Regions from separate parts of the Paenibacillus sp. FSL R5-0744 genome, predicted to be linked through region 2. Evidence: riboswitches for the same ligand, from Rfam matches in the RefSeq annotation. Region 2 holds a riboswitch; each other region holds the start of a gene.
The links. A riboswitch is a leader RNA that binds a small molecule or an ion and turns the genes downstream of it on or off. The one in region 2 is predicted to bind cyclic di-GMP.
Positions count from the first base shown of each region.

Region 1 (4,293 bases), 3.3 Mb from region 2:
TGGGAGGATCGCAAAGTAAAAATCACTTATCTCCGGAGCAACGAGACAACGGTCCGTTTCATTGAACCTCTTGGGTTAGTTGCAAAACGCGGTGTATGGTATGTCGTAGCCAAAAGCAAAGATGAACTACGGACCTTTCGTGTGTCCAGATTAGTTAACGTTGAGGAGACTCATGAGTGGTTTAAAAGACCTGATGCCTTTGATTTAAAACAGTACTGGGAAGAGTCCACCACGGCCTTTAAAGCAGCACTGCCAAAGTATCAAGTAAAGCTAAGGGTTAGAACATCTGTCTTAAAAGAATTACAGCGAGAAAGATTCGTCACTGTCCAATTGATAGAGCCAACAAGCAATGCAGAGTGGGTGAACGTAGATGCCGAATTTAATACGATCGAGTCGGCCTGCCGGATAATCCTTTCTTTTAGTCCCTCGGTTATTGTACTTTCACCGCAAGAACTTTTAGAGATGGTAAAGTCTGCTATCGCAAAAATTTCCGCTATTTATGAGGATTTTTGACACGAAATCTAAAGAACTACTCCGAAAAGAAGATTTATGTCAGTTCTTACTATAGACCAATCACCTTTAAATCCCATATAATAACACCAATACATAATATTAATAAGGAGGACATTATACCAATGAACTGGATGCATAAACTTCCGTTAAAACAAAGAATTGTTGCCGGATGTTACCTCGTTGCCGCACTATTTGCCATTCCTGTTTTAGTTACTTTTATGATCTTAGGCAACATTATTTTGGGTATTGTTCTAATCGTAGTTCTTGCTGCTCTAACTTTCCCCGTGGCCCGCTTTATCGAGAGAACGCTTACATCTTCTTTTGATGACATCGCGAATGTATCTCATAGTATTTCAAAAGGGGATTTTACTAGTAGAGCCGATGAGAACGGGTCTATGGGGGACGTAAGTCGTTCCTTTAATACTATGATTGACAAGCTCAAGAAGATTTTGACAGAAGCATCACAAATCACTCGTCAAGTTATGGATGCAAGCCGTGGAATCGAAGATAAGAATCAGAATTTGAAAATTGTCATGGCACAGGTAGCCTCTTCGTCTAACGAGCTAGCTCTTGGTGCAAATGAAATATCTACGGATATCGCTGAAATGACAGAATCTATTAAAGATATTGAGAATAAAGTATCCAATTATACGAACTCTACGAAAGAAATGAACAGACGTTCAATACATACATTAGAACTAGTTGAACAAGGACGGCAGTCCGTTGATACTCAAGCTGAAGGCATGCGCAAAAACATCCAGGCTACTCAAAAAGTAGCTGATACTATCGAAGCCCTGTCTCATAATGCTCGCGGAATTACGATGATTACAAAAACCATCACAGAGATCGCTGAGCAGACCAACCTCTTATCGCTGAATGCCTCCATCGAAGCAGCACGCGCCGGAGAGCATGGTCGAGGATTTGCTGTAGTCGCACAGGAGGTTCGTAAACTTGCCGAGGAATCAACAGCTTCAACGAAGGAAGTCTTTGGCTTAGTTCGGAGCATCGAAACTGATATCAAACAAGCGATTGACAATATCGCTATCAACGAAGAAGTCGTACAGGTACAGAATGAGATGATCACTCAATCTGCTCATATCTTTGCTCAAATTGTGCAAAGTGTGCAGTATATTACCGAGCAAATCTCTTCCTTCTCTGCTGAAAGTGATCTGATGTTGGAAAGTGCCTTGAAAATCTCAAGTGCAATAGAGAATATCTCTGCAATCACACAGCAAACCGCTGCCGGCACCGAGGAAGTATCCGCCGCTATGAATGAACAAATTAATGCCCTGCAGTCCGTTGCTGAAGAAACTGAGAAAATGACACAGGCTGTGTTTAATCTACAGAAGACTATCCATATTTTCAAGTTTTAAGTCACTTGCAAAAATATATAAACAAGTCCAAAAACTCCTCCTAAGTTTTGACTTAGGGGGAGTTTTTTTATATCTATTATTTCATAGGTTGGACAAGACTTTCGTCAAAATTCGAGTTAATTTGCGAAAATATATTGACAAAGGTACTCTAGGAATATATTGTAAAGGAAAATTCTTCTTATAAATTTTAAAATTAATATTGGCAAAATCTTCGAAAGAGGATGACGCAAAACCATGGATCTACAGCCTCATTTTTAATCAGAGGCCATGACTGCCAGGTTGCAGAAAACCAAGACGACTGAACAATTGTTCAGTCTCTATGGCGATTTATGCCACCAACCTGTGCCCTAATTCAGAGCACAGGTTTTCTAATGTTTGATTTTAAAATAACAATCAACTTGTGAGGTGTATTTTTTGAAGACAGTCGCAGATTACATGTCGGAAGCACTACGGAACCTAGGTGTTACCCATTCCTTTGGTATTATTGGGAAATCCATTTGCCCTATTGTTCTTAAAATGGTAGATTACGGTATTGAATTTATTCCTGGGAGACATGAGTCCAGTTCCGGCTTCGAAGCAGCCGGGTATGCGCTTAAAACTGGAAAACTAGGTGTAGCTTTTGGTACTTCAGGTCCTGGTGGAACAAACCTATTAACTGCAGCAGCACATGCTAAGGCTAACAACCTACCTGTCCTATTTATTACTGGCCATCAATCTATTAAAGAGCTTGGAATTCCCCAATGTCAGGACTCTACTTCTTTTCTAGCTGATTTAGCTGATATGTTTAGACCTGCCACCTTATATAGCAAGCTTATTGAACGTGGAGATCACTTTAACACAATCTTTAATCATGCCATATCCATTGCTTTGAGCGGTAATCGTGGTCCAGTTCACCTTTGTATTCCCTTTGATGTACAAACGGAATTGCTAGAGGAATGTAATATTGTAATCCCTGAACGCGAATCACTGGTTAGCCATGCTAATATCGACCGTGTACTTGATGCTATAAATAACTCTAAGAATCCAATAATTATCGCGGGTAAAGGCGTTAACCGCTCAGGAGCACATAGTGAGCTAATTCAATTAGCGGAAACATTTAATATTCCTGTAGTTACATCTCCAGGTGGTAAAGGGGCTATAGCTTGGGATCATCCACTCTATCACGGTCCAATTGGAGTAGGCGGTTGTACCCATGGAGATGACTTGCTGAATCAAAGTGATCTATTTATCGTTCTCGGGTCACGTTTAAGTGATATGACTATTTGTAATCTTAAAAGGGAAAATCATCCTGCAACATTAATTCAGTTTGATAGCGATCCGACTTTTGTCGGAAAAATATTGTTCTCTAAAACGATTCCAGTGACTGGAGATCTACGGGACAATCTAGTTTACTATCTCAATAATATTGACACGAACAACATCACAAAACGCGAAGCACCGACAAATTCCGATTATACCGAAGAGCCTCCGATTTTACCAAACCTTTCACTTGCATCGGTCTTGAGTACGATGAGTGATTTAATTCCTTATAACAGCACAGTCTTTGTTGATGATGGAAGTCACGGTTTCCATGCTGCGAAATGGTACAAGGTTAAGAAACCGGGCAGTTTTGTTTTCGATGCTTACTTTGCTTGCATGGGTAATTCCATCGGAATGGCGATTGGTGCAAAGGTTGCTGCTCCAGAAGAAACGATCTTCTGCATTACAGGAGATGGCTGCTTTATGATGCTAGGCGCAGAGATTAACGCTGCTGTCTGCAAGGATATTCCTGTCATATTCATTGTTGTGAATAATAAACAGCTAGATATGGCTCTAAAAGGTATGGAAAAAACTACAGGACGTATTGACGGAACTATCTACGAAGTCCCTATGGATGCTGTGAAATTCGCAGAATCACTAGGCGCTAAGGGTTACAAATGTGAGACAGCGGAGGAGTTCGAAACAGCCATCAAGGACGCTGTTGCCATCAACCGTGTTGCCGTCATTGAACTGCTAACAGACCGTGATGAGGTCCCTCCGACTGCTCACCGTACTTTGAACCTAAATTAGGAGGTCACTTATGAAAGACAATGTAAACAGTGGTCTGAACCACTTCACGAATCTCTCTGGAGACTACGGAGCTAAAGCACTGGCTCCGATTAAAGAACATTTCCCCGATTTGGCTGAATTTATTATGGGGAATGCCTACGGCGATATTTTTCAACGCAACACAATCGAAGCTGACTGGAAGGAAATCGCAGTTATCTCTGCCCTGATTTCGATGGGTCAGTTTGATCAATTGGGTGTTCATTATGTCATGGCTCTTCGTGTGGGTGTTACTGTAGAACAACTCAAGGGTATTTTATTACACTTAGTACCCGCTATAGGGGCACCTAGAATCATCACCGCTTTTAATATTCTTCTCGAA
Region 1 covers NZ_CP150228.1:4,781,260-4,785,552, forward strand. Annotated here, with positions in the region: gene MKY19_RS21180 (YafY family protein) at 1-513, shown strand, start outside; gene MKY19_RS21185 (HAMP domain-containing methyl-accepting chemotaxis protein) at 636-1,886, shown strand; cyclic di-GMP riboswitch class I at 2,078-2,173, shown strand; gene MKY19_RS21190 (thiamine pyrophosphate-binding protein) at 2,292-3,935, shown strand; gene MKY19_RS21195 (carboxymuconolactone decarboxylase family protein) at 3,946-4,293, shown strand, end outside.
Region 1: it holds a riboswitch for cyclic di-GMP, as region 2 does, so the genes downstream of both, MKY19_RS21190 (thiamine pyrophosphate-binding protein) here and MKY19_RS05215 (EAL domain-containing protein) in region 2, are expected to answer to the same signal.

Region 2 (4,293 bases):
TCACAATAGAATTTACTTGGTTCGAGTGCCCATGGAGCGCTAATATCGCCATATCCATAGAAGGAGACAATCGCACGTGGCTTATGTGTAAACATTCCTGTGCTTAGTGCAAGGAAACCACCTGCTGAGCTTCCCACTACAGCGATCCTCGAGGGGTCAATGGAGAATTGTTTTGGTCCTTCATTCACTAACCAAAGTAGGCTATCTTGGACATCTTCAAGGATGTCAGATAGGGTTGACCTAGGAGCTAATCTATAATCAATTGAAAATAGCGCAAAGCCATTCTTGGTGTAAAGTTGTATCATTTCCTCGGATAGATCCTCTCGATCACCCCAAAGTAGGCCGCCTCCGTGAATGTACACAATAGCAGGGGCTTGGGGGCGGTTTGTTTCATGAAAATCAGCTTTAATTGTAAATGAGTCATTTTCTTTAAAAATAATGGTCTTCTTCATAGCTATCCATTACACCTCATCAAGTAAGTAATTTTTAAAGACTAGCACTACCTCTATTGTATATCATTCACGAATTTTGATGAAACCATAATCATGAATACCCAGGATTGGAGATACTGTCATGGATAGAAAGAGAAGATATCAGGCTTTATTTGATAATATTAATCAATATAACTCGGGTGAGAAGGGCATCACTAGAATTGCCTATACAAATGAAGAGCAGACATGTACGAGTGCTTTTATGCGGATGTGTAAGGCTGAAAATTTAGATATCCGGATGGATCATTGCGGGAATGTGATTGCTAGAAGGAATGGGAAGATAGAAGGGCTCCCACCCGTTGTAATGGGCTCTCACTTGGATACGGTATATCAAGGTGGGAAGTACGATGGGGTAGTAGGTGTAACGGCTGCTTTGGAAGTGATCAAACGTCTAAACGAAAAAGGGATTGAAACGGATCATCCGATCGAAATTATCTCATTTGCCTGTGAAGAATCCTCGCGTTTTGGGATTTCAACAGTAGGCAGTAAAATAATGTCAGGGTTATTTCAGAAGGAGAAATATAGATCTTTGAAGGACAAAGACGGTATTACCATGGAAAAGGCATTTTCGCTATGTGCACTGGATTATAACAGTATTGATCAGGCGAGTAGAGAGAATGAAGAATTAAAAGCGTTTTTCGAATTACATATTGAGCAAGGTCCCGTCTTAATAAACAATAATAAAAAAATAGGAATTGTGACTGGAATTGCTGCACCCGTGAGGCTTCATATTCAAATATCAGGGAAGGCATCCCACTCTGGAACGACACCTATGAATATGAGAAAAGATGCTTTTCTAGGTGCCTCAGAAATAGCACTTGAGCTTGAGAAAGCAGCCAAACTCGAACTAGAATTTGGAACGGTTGCGACGCTAGGGGTGATAGATATCTTGAATGGCGCTATGAACGTGGTTCCGGGAGAGGTGGAAATTAAAATTGATATCAGATCTACTTCAGTGGCATCCAGGCAACGTGTGTTAGATCATTTATATCAAACAATATCCTTAGTACAAGAAAATAGACAACTTGTAATTGAGAGTACGGAAATTATTTCGGAGGAACCCGTCCTATTATCTGATGAGATCAGTCAGGTTCTAGAATCCATTTGTGAAGAGAAAGGGATATCGAGTCAACGGATGATTAGTGGGGCAGGGCATGATGCCATGAACATGAACAAACTTTGCCCAGTAGGGCTTATCTTTGTTCCTTCTGTAGATGGACTTAGTCATCATCCCAATGAATATACAGACTTGGATGATATCATTATGGGGATTGATATTTTAGAAGAAGCTGTTCTTCGTTATGCGTTTGTAAGACAAACATAATTCGTGTTGAGAAGTAAGTCCCAATGTGACATATATAAATGTTACATTGGGCTTTAGTATCTAATTATATAATTGTTCGCAGAATTGTTGCTTTACATTAATAAATATTATATTAAAGTTAACATTGACGTTTGTGAAAAAATTCCCATTCAAAAAAATTAAATCACAGCGGAGATAGGTCTTTTGGTGGTAGCCTATTTTTAATAGAGTATTTAGGACTAATAATAGTAAAACAGAATATTGGTAAACCTATTGAAAAATAGGGACACAAAGCCATAGGGTCTAAATCTATTTATAGATATGACAGCCGGTTGCATGTAGTGGGAGTTTCATGCTCTTATTTTTTGACGCATTTGCAGCCGTTATCATTCTGATAGCGGCTTTTTTTTGCTCGTTTTCTAATAAAAAAACGTAATAAATCGGAAAAAGGATGATAGTACATGGATCAAACACAACCACTGAGAGTATGGAGAATGATAGGCCTCGTCCTAATGGCAACGTTGATATTTTGGGGGTGCTCTTACTATTTCATAAAATGGACTGCTAACTCTTATGAGCAAGAAGCGGTTGCTGCTACATCAGAAGCTACGATACATGCGAGTAGATCGATTGGAAATATGATACAGGGTGGATTAGATTCATTAGATGGAATTGCTGATTCTATTTCGGAAATCAATTATATGGATTGGGATAAGACCAAAAAATATCTGCATCACTTTGATAAAAAATATAATTTTATTCGAATTAGCATCAACAGCCCAGATGGTAAAGCTTACGCATCAGATGGGACGATGTTTGATGTATCAGATGAAGTAGGATTCCAAAAAGCTCTTCAGGGTATTAGCAGTATTTCTGATCCATTCTTAGATAAGATCTCCAATAAAGAAATTATCACGATCAACAGTCCACTTAAGTTTAAAGGTGAAGTGAAGGGTGCTTTATCTGCCAGCAAATATACACAGGATCTTAATGATGCTCTTGCAGTTTCCTTCTTTAAAGGTCATGGTTATTCTCAAATCATTGATCAAAAGGGACAAGTCATTATCAAATCGAAGAATCTCGAAGAGGATAAGTCAATTGATAACATATTCGAAAGTATAAGTATTGATTCTAGAAATAAGAAACAACTGCAAATCTTTAAAGAGAACATAACCGCAAAAAAATCTGGAGTAGGAATATTTTGGATTAACGAAGATAGCAAAATGGTTGGTTATTCTGGCATCCAGGGGGTTGAGGACTGGTATATTCTCTCCGTGATACCGAAAGATGTGATCATGGCCAAAGCGTCTCAAATGAGTCAGGCGACTTTTCTATTATGTGTAATCATGTTTGTCTTATTATTGATCATATTTGTTAACATTCTATTAAATAAGAGCAAAATTAGGAAACAGATGGAGAGGATTGCCTTTGAGGATGAGTTAACACATCTTTCTAGAACGAATAAATTTGTTATAGATGCTCAGTATTTACTTAAAGAGAAACCGAATACAAAGTTTGCTGTGTTGCAATTTGATATTGAACAATTTAAATACATAAATGAAATTGTCGGTTTTCATGAAGGAAATAGTATTTTGATTCAAGTGGCTAATAGCTTAACAGCAAACACATTAGACGAGGATGTCGTTGGACGCTTAGGGGGTGATCGTTTTATTCTTTTCACTTCGTATGACAATAAGGCGGAATTATTCATCCGTATACAAGTACTTACTGAACAAATGAGCGACTATACGTTTGGAAATGAAGAAGGTTTTAGGCTAGTGATTAATTGTGGAATTTACTGTATAGATGATCGTCAGAGCGATATCCTCACATGTATTGACCGAGCAGGAATCGCTTGTAAGTCCATTAAAGGTGGATACAAGAGCTCATGCACTTTCTTTGACGAACAATTGCTATTGCAGATACACGAAGAGCAAGACATCGTAAGAAAGATGGATGCTGCCATGACAAATGGTGAATTTATAGTATATTTACAACCGAAAATGGATCTGCGAGTGAACAGTTTTCATGGCGCTGAGGCATTGGTTCGATGGAATGATCCTCAGAAGGGACTTATATCTCCTGCAGTATTTATCCCCATATTTGAGAGGAATCGCTTTATTGTGAAATTAGATTTAATGGTGTTTAAATCAGTATGTATCATGTTGAGTAAATGGATCCAGGAAGGAATCCAGCCACTTCCGATTTCAGTGAATATATCGCTTATAACCCTATACCATAATGATTTCCTGCTCCATTTGACGAATATTATTAACAGGTACCAGGTACCTGCTAGATTGATAGAGTTAGAGCTGACCGAGTCTATTGTATTCCAAAATTTAGAGTTTGTTAGAGATATTTTGTTGGAGTTGAAACGTAAAGGATTTTCCATAGCTATCGATGATTTTGGGACAGGTTATAGTTCCTTAAATGTATTGCAATATTTCCCTGCTGATGTCATTAAGTTAGACAGGGCTTTTCTGATGAGTAAGTCAAATG
Region 2 covers NZ_CP150228.1:1,191,557-1,195,849, forward strand. Annotated here, with positions in the region: gene MKY19_RS05205 (alpha/beta hydrolase) at 1-452, opposite strand, end outside; gene MKY19_RS05210 (M20 family metallo-hydrolase) at 574-1,815, shown strand; cyclic di-GMP riboswitch class I at 2,048-2,134, shown strand; gene MKY19_RS05215 (EAL domain-containing protein) at 2,307-4,293, shown strand, end outside.

Region 3 (4,293 bases), 120 kb from region 2:
TTATAAAGTTAGGTACTCTGATTATATACCGCAGTAGCAGTAGCATTTGTAGTTGTCATTGTCTCTGTCTCTGTGGTGGCAACTAGTGTTGCTCTTGTAGTTGCAGTTGTTCTTGCAGTTGTTCTTGCAGTTGCAGCTGCCTCCCCCAGAGCAGAAACAAATCTTTAGAAAAACGTGCTTGCTTCCGGCTGGTACAGCCCGGTACGCACGGATCAAGTATTAAGAAGAAGTTAGTTAGGTGAAGAACGGAAAGGGAATTTGGAACTGTAGAAACGGAGTGTTCGCCCGAAAGATTTCCGTAGGAAAGCTAGCTTCGAAAGCATATGCTATCCTCGGATTTCTACCGCTAGAAGCGGTTCAATCAGGAAATCTGAGGATAACAGCGATCGGAAATCCAAAATCCCTTGGAGAGGTTTCTACCTAACAAAGTTAGTAAGTGCATCCATTCCAACGACCACCAAACGGAAGACATAGGTTTTGATATCAATTCAAGGAGGGTTCATTCTATGAAAATGGTACTTCTATCAGGCGGTTCAGGTAAACGGTTATGGCCGTTGTCCAACGACTCACGTTCAAAGCAATTTCTAAAGGTACTTGAAAGCCCTCAAGGTGAACCAGAATCCATGGTACAACGTGTCTGGAGACAGCTGGAGGAAGCAGGGATGGCAGAATCATCTTATCTGGCCACCGGCCGCGGCCAAGTAGAAATGATACAAAGCCAACTGGGAAGTCATGTGCCGATTATCGTTGAACCGGAGCGTCGGGATACTTTTCCGGCTATCGCCTTAACAGCTACCTATCTTTATTCAGTGGCAGGTGTTTCTCCAGCGGAAACGGTAGCAATATTGCCTGTTGACCCTTATGTAGAAGCATCCTTTTTCGATACCATAGCTATGCTTGAGGGGACCATGCTGGAAAGTGGAGCAAATCTGGCACTAATGGGTGTTGTTCCTGAACATGCCTCAGAGAAATACGGATATATTATTCCTACCACCGAAGAGGCGGGGGGAAATGGTTTTATGAAGGTGAGTCACTTTCAAGAGAAACCAGACCGTATACAAGCAGAACAGCTCATCGAGCAAAATGCATTGTGGAATTGTGGAGTGTTTGCCTTCCGCTTAGGGTACTTGTTAGATATTTTGCAGCGTAAAGGGTTGCCTTTAGGATATGAAGAATTGCAGAAGCAGTATAAGCTATTGTCTTCCATCAGCTTTGATTATGAAGTGGTGGAGAAAGAAGAACATATTGTGGTGCAGCCGTATGATGGATTCTGGAAGGACCTTGGAACGTGGAATACGCTGACAGAGGAAATGAGCAGCAAGCATGTAGGAAAAGGTTTTGTAACGGCGGATTCTGAGGGGACTTGCTTGATTAATGAGCTGGATATTCCGATTACGGTAATTGGTGCGAAGGATCTGATCATTGCGGCTAGCCCGGATGGGATTCTAGTTACCCATAAAGCTGAGAGCCCACGGATTAAAGAAGTGCTGAAGACCTTTGAACAAAGACCGATGTACGAGGAACGCCGCTGGGGCCATTACAAAGTTATTGATTATGTGAAATATGATGAAGGCAATGAAGTGCTGACCAAACGGATTTTTATATCCGAGGGGAATAATATCAGCTATCAATTACATCGCAAGCGTAGTGAAATTTGGACAATCGTCAGCGGCGAAGCAAGTATTGTGCTGAATGAGAAAAAACATAATGTGAAGGCTGGGGACGTAGTACGTATACCGGAAGGAACGAAGCACGCGATCCTTGCTTTGACGGATGTCGAGTTTATAGAGGTACAGACGGGTTCTGAATTAGTAGAAGAAGATAACATTCGTATTACTTTAGACTGGAATGATATAGAACTACAACAATTCATTTCATAGGTCTAACCTATCTATTTAACCAATCCAAAATTTCTTGAAACAGGTAAATTGACTCAATTATCAAAAAAAGTCATAAAAACACTAAATATATCATTAATTGTCGTCGATACTTACGGTAAGAGAGATTATTTCTCTTAAATTGAAAAGGCAAACCTATCGAAAGGTAGGGACGCAAAGCTATAGGGCCTTCGAAAGAGTGGCAGCCTGGCTACCGAAAGGGAGATTATTTTGAAAGCTTACCGTACGTATCGATTATTTGGCGCATTTCTGTCACTCGTCTTGTTTCTGACTGCACTTCCGCTTACTGTTGGAATTTCGCCGTCTGTTGTCATAGCTGCTTCAAATTCTGGAACGCCAGTTACCCCAGGAGCCTCACTTGAAGCCGTAAAGCTGCTTAACTATTTTTACTCGATCTCAGGAAAAGGTATTATTGCTGGTCAACATGACTATTTAGAAAGTCCAGATGAAATTAACAATATGCTGAAGGGAACCAGCGGACAATATGCCGCTCTTCACGGTTATGAACTGGGCGCGATCAGCGGTCAGTCAGAAGGAACGATGGCCTGGCAGCGTCAAAATGTGGTGAACAGCGCCATCAACTGGAATAAAGCGGGCGGGATCGTAGCTATGACTTTTCATGCTAACCTGCCGGGCACCTCTTATGACTGGGATAATGTAAAAAAAACACTTAGTCAGAATGAGTTCGATAGTTACGTTACACCGGGTACCAAGCAATATAACAATCTGATCGCTGAACTTGATAAGGTGGCAGTCTCCCTAAAAAGCTTGCGCGATGCCAATGTTCCGGTGCTTTGGAGACCCTATCATGAAATGAACGGGAACTGGTTCTGGTGGGGGAAGAAAAATAACTTTTCTAAACTTTGGAATATTATGTATGACCGTTTTGTTAACGTTCATAAATTAAATAATTTGTTATGGGTATGGAGTCCGAATGCTCCCAATGTTTGGTCAGATCCTTATGCGCTAACTTATCCAGGTGCTGATAAAGTAGATATTCTGGCAGCAGATATATACGAAAATGATTACCAGCAAAAATACTATGACAGCTTGTTGAGTCTAGCCGCAGGCAAACCGATTGCGATCGGGGAGAATGGTGAAATGCCTAATCTGGAGAAGCTTCAGCAATCACAAAGTAAATGGACGTATATGATGAGCTGGGGAAAAATGCTTTACGAGAATAACAGTGCAGATACAATTAAAACATTTATGAATAGCAACTATACCCTGACCAGAGATAAATTAAATACTGGTCTGGCACCGACACCTAGCGCTGCACCAGCGCCGGCACCTCCCGAAGAAGAGGGTGAGGAAGCCATTCCTCTTGCGAAGGGGCTTGCAGGAGAATATTACAACAACATACAGCTATCGGGAACAGCAGCTCTTACTAGAACTGATGCAATTATCGATTTCAATTGGCGGCAAGGATCGCCGGATGCCGCCCTTGGGATTGATCGTTTCTCCATACGTTGGAGCGGTAAAATTAAGCCATTATATGATGAGCAATATACATTTTACACTACCTCAGATGATGGCATCCGTGTGTGGGTGAATGGGCAATCCGTGATTGATAGTTGGACTAAGCAAAGTGGTACTGAGCGTAAGGGTAATATAACGCTGAAGGCTGGCCAGCTATATGATATCAAGGTGGAGTATTACGAAAATGAAGGCGATGCGAGAGTCCGCTTGATGTGGGAAAGTGCTAGTCAAGCTAAAGAGACAGTTCCAGCAAGTGCACTTTATCTTCCGGATGTCTCCTGATTGATGAAAATTAAAGGTCGATCCTTAGTGGCTCTGCGTTATTGCAGAGCTACTAAGCTATAGTCCTCATTAGGTCAGAAGACGATTGTCCGATAACAGGTATGTTTATTTAGCACCTGTGGAGGCAGTACAGCTACCGAAAGGAGGATTTATTTGCGTAAATATTATAAGCAAAACAGATTGTTGTTTACTATATTACCGGTGTTTATTATTTTTTCCTTGCTGCCTTGGGGAGAGGTTAAGGGTCTTCCGAAGGCTATGAGTGTTTCTTCCTCTCTTCCTTCGGCTATACCAAGCAATCCATCAGCTTCTGAAGAAGCCAAGCAACTGCTGAGTAATTTGGTGAATCTACGTGGCAAAGGAATCCTGTCTGGCCAGCATGATTATCTAGAAAGTCCAGATGAACTGGTTCATAAGCTGAAGAATACATCGGGACAAAATGCCGTTCTACATGGTTATGAATTGGGGGCAATTAATAATCAACCCGAAGGGACGATCGCAGAACAGCGACAAGCTGTTATAGACAGTGCAATGGAGTGGCATCAAGAGGGTGGCATTGTAGCCATGACATTCCATCAGAGTTTGCCGGGGACTTCTCCGGAATGGTCCAATGTAAACAGAAGTCTCAGTCAAG
Region 3 covers NZ_CP150228.1:1,075,974-1,080,266, forward strand. Annotated here, with positions in the region: gene MKY19_RS04740 (hypothetical protein) at 239-424, shown strand; gene MKY19_RS04745 (sugar phosphate nucleotidyltransferase) at 507-1,880, shown strand; cyclic di-GMP riboswitch class I at 2,017-2,096, shown strand; gene MKY19_RS04750 (glycosyl hydrolase) at 2,109-3,659, shown strand; gene MKY19_RS04755 (glycosyl hydrolase) at 3,813-4,293, shown strand, end outside.
Region 3: it holds a riboswitch for cyclic di-GMP, as region 2 does, so the genes downstream of both, MKY19_RS04750 (glycosyl hydrolase) here and MKY19_RS05215 (EAL domain-containing protein) in region 2, are expected to answer to the same signal.